2 regions of the Streptomyces sp. NPDC032721 genome follow, and region 1 is predicted to be linked to the other one. Evidence: riboswitches for the same ligand, from Rfam matches in the RefSeq annotation. Region 1 holds a riboswitch; the other holds the start of a gene.
The links. A riboswitch is a leader RNA that binds a small molecule or an ion and turns the genes downstream of it on or off. The one in region 1 is predicted to bind thiamine pyrophosphate.
Positions count from the first base shown of each region.

Region 2: linked by a shared signal. The riboswitch ahead of thiM (hydroxyethylthiazole kinase) and the one ahead of thiO (glycine oxidase ThiO) in region 1 are both predicted to bind thiamine pyrophosphate.

Region 1 covers NZ_JBVIMX010000006.1:279,157-284,581, reverse strand. The annotation lists gene metF (methylenetetrahydrofolate reductase [NAD(P)H]) at 1-159, opposite strand, end outside; gene thiE (thiamine phosphate synthase) at 250-930, opposite strand; gene ACZ5PB_RS15430 (Rv2175c family DNA-binding protein) at 1,497-1,862, opposite strand; gene ACZ5PB_RS15425 (NAD(P)/FAD-dependent oxidoreductase) at 1,966-3,135, opposite strand; gene ACZ5PB_RS15420 (avidin-fold protein) at 3,203-3,541, opposite strand; TPP riboswitch at 3,593-3,705, shown strand; gene thiO (glycine oxidase ThiO) at 3,703-4,899, shown strand; gene thiS (sulfur carrier protein ThiS) at 4,896-5,180, shown strand; gene ACZ5PB_RS15405 (thiazole synthase) at 5,187-5,425, shown strand, end outside.
Region 2 covers NZ_JBVIMX010000010.1:44,459-49,883, reverse strand. The annotation lists gene tenA (thiaminase II) at 1-130, opposite strand, end outside; gene thiD (bifunctional hydroxymethylpyrimidine kinase/phosphomethylpyrimidine kinase) at 136-975, opposite strand; gene thiE (thiamine phosphate synthase) at 972-1,610, opposite strand; gene thiM (hydroxyethylthiazole kinase) at 1,843-2,673, opposite strand; TPP riboswitch at 2,667-2,796, opposite strand; gene ACZ5PB_RS21530 (matrixin family metalloprotease) at 2,962-3,546, shown strand; gene ACZ5PB_RS21525 (hypothetical protein) at 3,551-4,039, shown strand; gene ACZ5PB_RS21520 (hypothetical protein) at 4,474-4,839, opposite strand; gene ACZ5PB_RS21515 (hypothetical protein) at 5,093-5,335, shown strand.

The DNA.
Region 1 (5,425 bases):
CACCGCCTCGACCCGGCGCAGGGCGTTCCAGAGGTTCTGCTCACCCTTCTCGGTCCTGCGGGCCGAGAATTCGAAGGAAAACGACGTCTTTCCGGTCTCCAGCAGCTCACGCACCGTAAGGGCGCGGTCTGTTCTGGTGGAAGCTGTGCCAAGGGCCATGCGGAGAGGTTAGCCAGCGGCGCGGCGGACCCCCAACCAAGCAGACGACAAAGGTCCGTTATGCCGGTTTCTTGTCCACCCTTCGGACAGTTATTCAGCCACGCGCGGGGTGTCGTGGGCCCCGTACGACCTGATGCGCTCGGCCAGTCGGGCGGTGGCCGCGGCCGGGTCGGCGGCCTGCGTGACGGCCCGGACGACGACGACGCGGCGGGCGCCCGCCGCGAGTACCTCGTCGAGGTTGCCCTCGTCGATGCCGCCGATGGCGAACCAGGGGCGGTCCTGCTCCAGCGAGGCCGCGTACCGCACGAGGCCGAGGCCGGGGGCGTAGCGGCCGGGCTTGGTGGGGGTGGGCCAGCAGGGTCCGGTGCAGAAGTAGTCGACGCCGTCCTCGGCGACGGCGGCGTCGACCTCGGACTCGCCGTGCGTGGAGCGACCGATCAGGACGTCGTCGGGGCCGCCGAGGATCGCGCGGGCGGCGGGCACCGGCAGGTCGCCCTGGCCGAGGTGGAGCACGTCGCTGCCGATGGCGTGGGCGACGTCGGCGCGGTCGTTCACGGCGAGCAGCTTGCCGTGCCGGCGGCAGGCGTCGGCGAAGACGGCCAGGTGGTCCAGCTCCTCGCCCGCCTCCATGCCCTTGTCGCGGAGCTGGACGATGTCGACGCCGGAGGAGAGCACGGCGTCGAGGAAGCCGGGGAGGTCCCCCTGCGCCTTGCGGGCGTCCGTGCAGAGGTAGAGCCGGGCATCGGCGAGCTGCTCGCGAGGCGTGGGCATGGTGCGGTGTCCCCCCGGGGTGCGTGCACGGGGCCGTGCCCGGTGCGGGTGTGTCCGGACGGGGCAGTTCCCCGTGCGGTGTGTCGGACGGGGCAGTCCCCCGTGCGGTGTGTCGGACGGGGCAGTCCCCCGTGCGGTGTGTCGGACGGGGCAGTCCCCCGTGCGGTGTGCGCACGGAGTCGCCCCCGTGCGATACGTACGCACGGAGCCACTCCCGTGCGGCGTACGCGCGCGGAGCCACTCCCGTGCGGTGTACGCGCCCGGAGTCGCCCCGTGCGGTGCGCGCGGGGGTGCCCCCGTGCGGCGCGTGTACGGGGTCGCTCCCCGCCCGATGTGTGCGACAGGGATCGCCGCCCCTGCGGCATCGTCGCAGGGCGCCGCACGCGCGGTGGTGGCGGGGGTGGTTCCAGGGCGCGGAGCGCCGCCCGCCGGGTGCGGCGGGAGTGTTCGCCGCGTCGCGCGGGCGTCACGGGGTCGACCCCCGCACGGGGGTGGCAGGTGGGCGGGCCCGGGCTCGTCCGGGCCCGCCCACCTCGCCGCACCTCCTGTGGCGCGGTGCTGTCGCGTCAGAGGGCGAGCGCCTGGGCGCGGCGCTTCACCTCCGTGCCGCGATTCTCACTGAGGGCCTGCGCGGGGGTGCCGGGCAGGGACGGGTCGGCGGTGAAGAGCCACTCCAGCATCTCCGCGTCGGAGAAGCCGTCGTCCTTGAGCACCGTCAGGAGCCCGGGCAGGCCCTTGACGATCTGGTCTCCGTCGATGAAGGCGGCGGGCACCTGGAGCGAACGGTTCTCACCGCGCCGTACGGCGATGAGCTGGCCGTCCTTCACCATCTGCCGCACCTTCGTCACCTGGAGGTCGAGCATCTCCGCGATGTCGGGGAGGTAGAGCCAGGCGGGGACGAGGGCATCGATCTTTGCGTCAATCTCGGTCACAGGACAAGCGTGCCATCCAGGACTGACAGTCGGTAACCGGGTACGCCCGGAATGGGGCATTCCATACGAGTTCCGAACCCCTTCCGTACGGCCCCCGCCGCCCCTACGGCTTCCGTACGGCCGATTTCAGCGGTACGGAAGGGTCGGCGGCCAGCGCCGGATCGAGTGCGGCACCCGCCTCGATCAGCTTGCGGCCCTGGGCCAGGTCGCGCGGGCGGCCCACCGCGAGCAGCGCCACCAGCGCCCCGTCGCGCAGCCAGCACACCGACCAGGAGGGACTGGAGGGGTCGCCTCGCCACACCATCTCGGCGGCGTCCTCGTGGTGGCCCGCGTACTGCACGAAGCGGCCGAACTGCTCGGACCAGAAGTACGGCACCGGGTCGTAGGCCAGAAGTGCGCCGCCGAGGATGTTCGCGGCGACCGTACGGGGCCCCTGGAGCGCGTTGTCCCAGTGGTGGACGAGCAGGCGCCTGCCGTAGCGGCCGGACGGGAAGGAGGCGCAGTCGCCGACCGCGTACACGTCGGGGACACCGGTGCGCAGGTACGCGTCGGCGGTGACGGAGCCGTCCGGGCCGAGCTCGATGCCGGAGCCCTCCAGCCAGGCGGTGGCGGGTCTGGCGCCGATGCCGACGACGACGGCGCCCGCCGGGATGCGGCGGCCGTCGGCGAGCACCACCGCACCGGGCACCACTTCGGCCACGCGCGCGTGGGTGAGGAGTTCGGCGCCGCCCTCGGCGTACCAGGCGGCCATCGGGGCGGCGATCTTGGCGGGCATCGTCCCGGCGAGCGGCCGGTCGGCGGCCTCCACGACGGTCACCCGGCAGCCGGCCTCGCGGGCGGCAGTGGTGAACTCCGCGCCGATCCAGCCCGCGCCGACGACCACCACGTCCTGCTGCGCGTCCAGCACGGGCCGCAGCCGCTGCGCGTCGTCCAGGGTGCGCAGCAGGTGCACGCCGGGGACGTCGACGGTGCCGGGCAGGGTGACCGGGTCCGCGCCGGTGGCCAGCACCAGGACGTCGTACGGGACGGGCCCGGTCAGGGTGTCGATCTCGTGGTCGGCGGGGCGCACCGCGACGACCTCGGTGCCCAGCCGCAGTTCGACGCCGAGCGCCTCGAAGTCGACCTCGAAGGCGGACCCCTCGGTCTTGCCCAGCAGCACCGCCTTGGACAGCGGCGGCCGGTCGTACGGCGGGTGCGGTTCGGCGCCGATCAGCACGAGGGGGCCCTCGTGCCCCTGCTCGCGCAGGGCCACGGCGGTCTGCACCCCGGCCATGCCCGCACCCACGACGACGATTCGCTTCTGCTCGCTCACCCGACCACCTTACGTATCTGACGTACCGTCAGGAGAGTTCCTCGACCGTGCTGGTACCGCTGCCCTCCTGGGACTCCCATGCCCAGCTCTCGGCCAGCCGAACGCGGCCGTCCGCCGTGAGCTCCACCACGGACAGGCAGTGCCCGGACGAGGTCGTGCCGTCCGTCTTCAGCTGTACGTACCGGAAGTCGAGCCGGTCCCCCGCGCGCGTGCCCACGAGATGTCCCCGTACGACGTCGCCGCCCGCGTACTCGGCCCAGATCCGGCCGTCCTGTTCGTGATAGGTGAAGCGGGTGCGGGTGCCGACCTGCCCCGGGGCCTGGTCGGCGACCGGTGCGAGGACGAGTCCGTCGAGCGAACGGGGCACGGGGGCGCTCCCTCACGGTGTGCTGGGGCCAAGGATTAGGCTGGCCACCGTACAAGCACTCACGGGAGCCCGGCGGACCGGGCTGAGAGGGAGGCTGAACCGGCCTCCGACCGTACGAACCTGATCCGGGTCATGCCGGCGAAGGGAGGGGCTGGACGCCCATGCACGTTCCCGAGCGAAAACCGTACGACGTCCTGGTCGTCGGGGGCGGGATCATCGGTCTCGTGACGGCCTGGCGGGCCGCGCGGCGCGGGCTGCGCACCGCACTCGCCGATCCCGCACCGGGCGGCGGCGCCGCCCAGGTGGCGGCCGGAATGCTCGCCGCCGTCACCGAGCTCCACTACGGCGAGCAGACCCTGCTCGGCCTCAACCTGGCCTCCGCGCGCCGCTATCCGGACTTCGTCGCGGAGCTGGAGGAGGCCAGCGGACTGGACACCGGCTACCGCGCGTGCGGCACCCTCGCCGTCGCCCTGGACGCCGACGACCGGTCCCATCTGCGCGAACTGCACGCCCTGCAACAGCAGTCGGGGCTGGAGTCGGAGTGGCTGAGCGGGCGCGACTGCCGGCGCCTGGAGCCGATGCTCGCGCCGGGCGTGCGCGGCGGGCTGCGGGTGGACGGTGACCACCAGATCGACCCGCGACGGCTGGCAGCGGCCCTTCTGACGGCCTGCGAGCGTGCCGGGGTGGTCCTGTACCGGACGGCCGCCGAACGGCTCTCGGTCGCGAGGGAGAGAGCGACGGGCGCGCTCCTCGCCGACGGCACCGAGGTCGTCGCCGACCAGGTGGTGCTGGCCGCCGGGAGCTTCAGCGGGCGGCTCGCGGGGGTGCCCGCCGAGGTGCTGCCGCCGGTGCGCCCGGTGAAGGGGCAGGTGCTCCGGCTGACGGTGCCGCGCGCGTACGCGCCGTTCCTGAGCCGGACGGTGCGGGCCTCGGTGCGCGGCAGCCAGGTCTATCTGGTGCCGCGCGAGAACGGCGAGCTCGTCGTCGGCGCCACCACCGAGGAGCTCGGCTGGGACACCACCGTCACGGCGGGCGGCGTCTACGAGCTGCTGCGCGACGCGCACGAACTGGTCCCCGGCATCACCGAGCTCCCGCTCACCGAGACCCGGGCGGGCCTGCGCCCCGGCTCCCCCGACAACGCCCCGCTGCTCGGGACGACCGAACTGCCCGGTCTGCTGCTGGCCACCGGGCACTACCGCAACGGGGTGCTGCTGACCCCGGTCACCGGGGACGCGATGGCGGAGGTACTGGTCACCGGCGAACTGCCGGACGAGGTGCGGCCGTTCACCCCGAAGCGGTTCGGCCCGTCCGCCGCTCCCGTCACCACCGTCCCCAAGGAGAAGGAGAAGGTCGCATGAGCCGTACGACAGTGCCCGCCGGGTCCCGGTCCGTGTCCGGGGCCGAGTCCGCGTCCGCGTCCCAGTCCCGGTCCCGGTCCGTTTCGGTGTCCGTGAACGGCGAGCGGCGCGAGCTCCCCGCCGGTTCGACCCTCGACGCCGTCGTCACTTCGCTCACGCGCTCACGCGCGGGCGTGGCCGCGGCACTCAACGAAACAGTGGTCCCGCGCGGACAGTGGGCGGCCACCGCCCTCGCCGACGGCGACCGCGTGGAAGTTCTCACCGCAGTCCAGGGAGGCTGACGTTCCATGGCCGACGATCTCTTCGAACTGGGCGGCGTCTCCTTCTCGTCCCGGCTGATCATGGGGACGGGCGGGGCACCCAGCCTGGAGGTGCTGGAGCGGGCGCTGATCGCGTCGGGCACCGAGCTGACGACTGTGGCGATGCGCCGCCTCGATCCGTCCGTACGGGGCTCCGTGCTGTCCGTACTGGAACGGCTGGGCATCCGCGTGCTGCCCAACACCGCCGGGTGCTTCACCGCGGGCGA
Region 2 (5,425 bases), on a different contig from region 1:
TGTCCCGGTCCAGAGTGCCGTCACCGAGGCCGGTGACGAACGGCAGCTTGTCGATGGCCGCGCGTATCTCGGCCGTGGCGGTCCACAGCTCGTCGCAGAAGGTCGCGGTCGTCGCGGTCGTCGTGGTCAAGGGGCTCAGCTCCAGTACTGGTGGAAGTGGTGGACGGGGCCGTGACCGTGGCCGATGCGCAGGGTGTCGGCCGCGCGCAGGGCCCCGTTCAGGTACTCCTTCGCGGCACGGACGGCGGTGTGCCAGTCCTCGTGCCGGGGGCGGAGGGCGGCGATCGCGGCGGAGAGGGTGCAGCCGGTGCCATGGGTGTTGCGTGTGTGCACGCGGGGAGCGGACAGTTCGATGACGCTCGTGCCGTCGACGTCCGTGCAGTCGACTTCTGTGCCCTCGACGAGGACGTCGACCGACTCGGCGTCGTGCGTGTGATGGCCGCCCTTGAGGAGAACGCGCCGGACCCCGGTGCCGAGAAGCGCACGAGCCTGCTCGACGGCCTCGGCGCGGTCCTTCGCGGCAGCGGTGCCCAGGAGGTCGCCCGCCTCGGGAAGGTTGGGGGTGACGAGGTCGGCGAGCGGCAGCAGACGGTCGCGCAGGACCGCCACCGCGTCCGCCTCCAGGAGGCGGTGGCCGCTGGTCGAGACCATGACGGGGTCGAGTACGACGTACCGGGGACGGTGCCGCTCCAGGGCGTCCGCCACGGCCGAGGCGATGCCGGCGTCGGCCAGCATGCCGATCTTGACCGCGTCCACCGCGACATCGGCGAAGAGCGTGTCGAGCTGCTCGGTGACGAATGCCGGAGGGACGGCGTGGATGCCGGTGACGCCCTGGGTGTTCTGCGCGGTCAGAGCCGTCAGCACGGCGGTTCCGTAAGCCCTGTTGGCGGAGAACGTCTTCAGGTCTGCCTGGATCCCGGCACCGCCGGAGGGGTCACTGGCGGCGATGCTGAGGGCGATGGGCGGGGCGCTCACGCGGGAACCTCCTTGAGCAGGGTGTGGACGAGTGAACGGGCCGCCGCCTCGGGGTCGGGCTGCCCGCAGACCGCGCTGACGACGGCGATGCCCGCCGCGCCGCTTGCCACGACCGCGGCGGCCTCGGACACCCCGATCCCCCCGATGGCCACGCAGGGCAGCGGGCTCTCCCGCACGATCCGGGCCAGGCCGGCCAAACCGGTCGGTGTGTCCGCGTCGGGTTTGGTCGACTGCGGGAACACAGGCCCGACGCCGAGGTGGTCGACGGCGTCCGGCACGTGCGCCAGCTGCTCGGGACGGCTGACGGACAGGCCGACATACGCATCAGGACCGAGCAGGCGCCGGGCGGTCGCGGGGGAGACGTCCCGCTGCCCGAGGTGGACGCCGTCGGCGTCCAGCCAGACGGCAACGTCCACGCGGTCGTTGACGATCAACGGGACACCGGTGCCCGCCAGTTCGGCCTGGACCGCCCTGCCGAGCGAGAACAGCGTGCGGGCGTCCGCGTCCGGATCACGCAACTGGACGGCGGTGACACCGCCCTTGACCGCCGCTGCCACGGTGGCGGCGACGCCACGGTCGCCGCAGAGCCGGGTGTCGGTGACGAGGTACAGGGACAGGTCGAGAGGAGGTCGCATGGTGGGTCCTTGGGAGTCTCCCGGCCGGGCAAGGGCGTGGGAGACGTATCGGGAGGTACGCGGGAAGAGAGGCTCTGACCTGCGGGGACGGTGAGTTGTCCACAGGCTTGAGCGCGAGGAGCGGCGGTCGGCCATACTTGATGTTGGGGTCGCCCCCCCGGGCGGGAGGGGGCTGTTCAGCGGGCGGCGTCCAAGCCGTCGCCCACCGCGCAACCCCGCAACATGCCCGCGCTCAGCGCAGGTTGACGGCCTCGGCGAGCCGGTCCGCGCCGAGCTCGTGGAGCGCGTCGAGCAGAGCGACCGCGAACGTCCCGGGCCCCGCGGAGCGCGTCGCGGCGACCTCCGCGGCCACGGTGAGGAGCCCCGTCGCGGCGGTTGCGGCCAGCAGCGCGTCGCCGGTGACAGCCGTACCGGCGGCCACCAGAGCACCGAGAGCACACCCCGTCCCCGTCACCAGGGACAGCAGCGGATGCCCGTTGGCCAGCCGCACCACCCGTGTTCCGTCCGTGAGGACGTCCTCGGGGCCGCTCACCGCCACGGTGCAGCCGTACCGCCGGGCCAGCGTGGTCGCCGCGGCCAGCGCCGCCTCGGGCGCCTCGGTGCTGTCCACACCGCGCCCGCCAGGACCGCCTTCGAGCGCGAGGATCTCGGAAGGGTTGGCGCGAACTACCGCCGGGGGAGCGCTCTCCAGCAGTTCGCGGGCGAGCGCGGTGCGCCAGGGCAGCGGGCCGACCGCCACCGGGTCGAGCACCCACGGCCGCCCGGCCCCGGCCGCCGCCTTCACCGCGACGCGCATCGCCTCCGCCGTCACGGCCGTCACCGTCCCGAGGTTGACCAGCACACCGCCGGCCGTCCTGGCCAGCGCCCCGGCCTCCTCCGCGCTGTGCACCATCGCGGGGGCGGCTCCCACCGCGAGCAGTACGTTCGCGGTGAACTGCGACACCACGGTGTTGGTCAGGCAGTGCACCAGCGGTGCGGAGGTCCGCAGTGACGCGATCACACCCGCCACGGCAGCACGCGAAACGGCAGTGTCGTGCGGAGCGGATACGGAGACAGCATCCATCGTCAACACCCTTCCTACGCCGGCATTACCCGGGCCAGGTTCATGCGGTCGGCGAAAAGGGGAGCTGTCAACTCCCGTCCGCCCTCTCAGCCCGGCTGCTTCCGAGCTCCCGCGGTGGTCGCTACGCAATGTACCCCCTTCGGGAACGGGTGTTCGTGCGCGGGTCACGGCGAAGCCTCCGGACGGCCGGTCCGGTGCACCTCCCTGCGTGGGCCCGGAGGATGCGTCGCGGGAGCGCATGCGCGCCACGGAAATATCACGGAGCGCTATTGTTCGGTGACTATGAGGGTGAACACATTGGCCCTGGCGGCCGCTTCGGCCGCCGTTGTGCTGCTGGCCATTCCGGTACCGGCCCTAGCCGCCCCGCAGGCCAGGCCCCATCTGTGTGAGAAGGGGGAAGCCGATTCCCGCGGGCGCTCCTCGGTGGACGGCACCGAGCTCACGTGGGACGACAGCACCAAGTACGACGACGCGCGGCAGCGAGCGGCGAGGGTCTGGTCGGCGGGCACGCTTCAGCAGGTGAGGATCAAACCGGACGGGGCGACGACCTACGCGGACCTGGAGTGGAAGGACACCCACCACACCGGTGCGGGCTGGAAGCTCGTGTACGGCAAGTGGGATCCGAACACCGGTACCGACTACCTCTGGATGAACAGGGCTTACCTCGACCCCGGGAAATCCCTGGGCGCGGACGCGCACCGCAGACGGGTCGCCGCCCACGAACTCGGGCACGCACTCGGGTTCTGTCACAAGAGCTACGGGAGCGGCAGTTACCCCTCGCTGATGTGGGCGGCCTACGGGCATATCCAGGGCAAGGGGATCAGCTCGCCGACCGCGAGCGACATCAGGGCTTATCACGCACTGTGGGGATGAATTCATGAACAACGGGAAACCGCTGGCTCTGGCCGCAGGCGCCCTGGCGGCCACGGCACTTGCCGCGGGCGGCTGGGCGGGCTACCAACAGCTGGAGGAAGGTGTCGGCTCCGGGCATGTCCTGCGGGGCTACGACGCCATGAGCCCGGCGGGCACCGCGCCGTACGCCGACGACGTCTTCACGGGCCGTGTGCTGGAGTTCGAGGAGCAGCGGGAACTGGCGGACCTGACCACGGACATCTACCGCGTCCAGGTGGAGTCGGTCCTGCGCGGTGACGTACGGGGCACGGTGCGGGTCACCTTCGCGCCGGACGAGGAGCCCGCCCGGCGGCTGACCGACGGCACCACGTACGTCTTCGCGACACAGGCATGGCAGGACACCGTGACGGGTGGTCAGGCACTGCTGTTCCAGGGCGAGATGCGGCCGGCGGACACCACACAAGTGGCCGCGTGGAAGAGAGCCGCTGCTCTCCCCGTGATCCCGGAGAAGTAGACCGCGAAACGTGCTCCCACAGAGAGCCGGGGACGGATGGGGACCAAGTGGATTTTGGCCCCCATCCGTGCACAAACGCCAGGGAACGGGCCAGCGGTCGTACGCCAGGTCAAACGAACCCTGAGCAGAAACGTTGCTGTGCCACTGCCCCGAAGCGCGCATTCTTCACAATTCATGTGCATATCCGGCACTGACCTGCCTGACGATCACATGGTTCGCCGGCGCCGCTACGGCAACCCGGGTGTTTACCTGACGTTCGAGTAAGAGCGCCCGGTGGGCCGTAACCGAACAAAAAAGAACTGCCGACTGCCTCCGCGGCAATCCGCGGAGGCAGTCGGCAGTCCGATGGCCTTCGAGCACGAGCTCCACGAGGCCGGACTCCACCTCGCCCCACTCGTCCTCGCCCGCTGCGCGGGCGCCCGGAACCGAGCAGATCAGCCCAGTGAGTCGAGCGGAACCCCGATCGGGCCCCCACCTGCGGTGAGCCCGCCGAGCAGGGCACCGGGGGCGGGTACTGCGCCGGGGCCGGCCCGGTGCACACCGCGCGCCGCCGCCTCCTCCTTGGCCTGCAGCCCGTCCACGTTCGACTTGACGTCGGCCAGGAACTTCTGAGGGGTGGCCAGGTCCTTGAGCTGCCGCATCTGCTGGGCCGTGACGGCATCGGCCTCCGTCTGCTTCTCGGCGACCTGGGCAGCACCGGGCATGGCGTGGTCCCCGCCGTGGTGGGCGAACGCCGGCGTGGCCGACCCCAGGGCGACGAGCGTTCCCGCGAGAGCTGCGGTGGCCTGCGCGTACTTCATGTGCGGTCCTGTCCTAGGCGATGTCGGAACGACACAGCGCGCCGGAGTGGCCGCTGCCGTTTCACGTCTGGAGAACGCTCGCGGCTGTCGATGGAGACGTCGCCGGACCGGAGATCACCCTTTTGGCTCGGCGCACCGGCCTTTTGGCTAGGCGCACCGGCGCCCGCAGGACAACGGATGCCGACGCGTGACTTTCGCGCGGTGCGGCTCGTTGCGCCAGCGACTCGCCGATCACTCACACCGCAGGAGAACCATGCGCCACCACAAGACCTCCGCCGCCGCCCTCGCCGTCCTCGTCTCCGGCACTGCGCTCGCCGCTGCCGGCACGGCTCAGGCCGCAGCGCCCGAGGCCGCCCCGAAGCCGGCTCCCGCAGCTGCCGCGCCGGCCGACGACCTGCTCGGCGGACTTCCCGTAGCGGGTGGCCTGGCCAAGGGCGGCCTGCCCACCGGCGCCGTCCCCGGTGGCCTGCTCGGCGGACTCCCGCTGGGCAACTGACCCGGCCAGGGAGCCTTTTACGGGAGCAGGCCGGATTCTGGGGCTCCCAAGGCCCTGATATTTGCGATTTCCGCTTCTCGGTGATCCCCT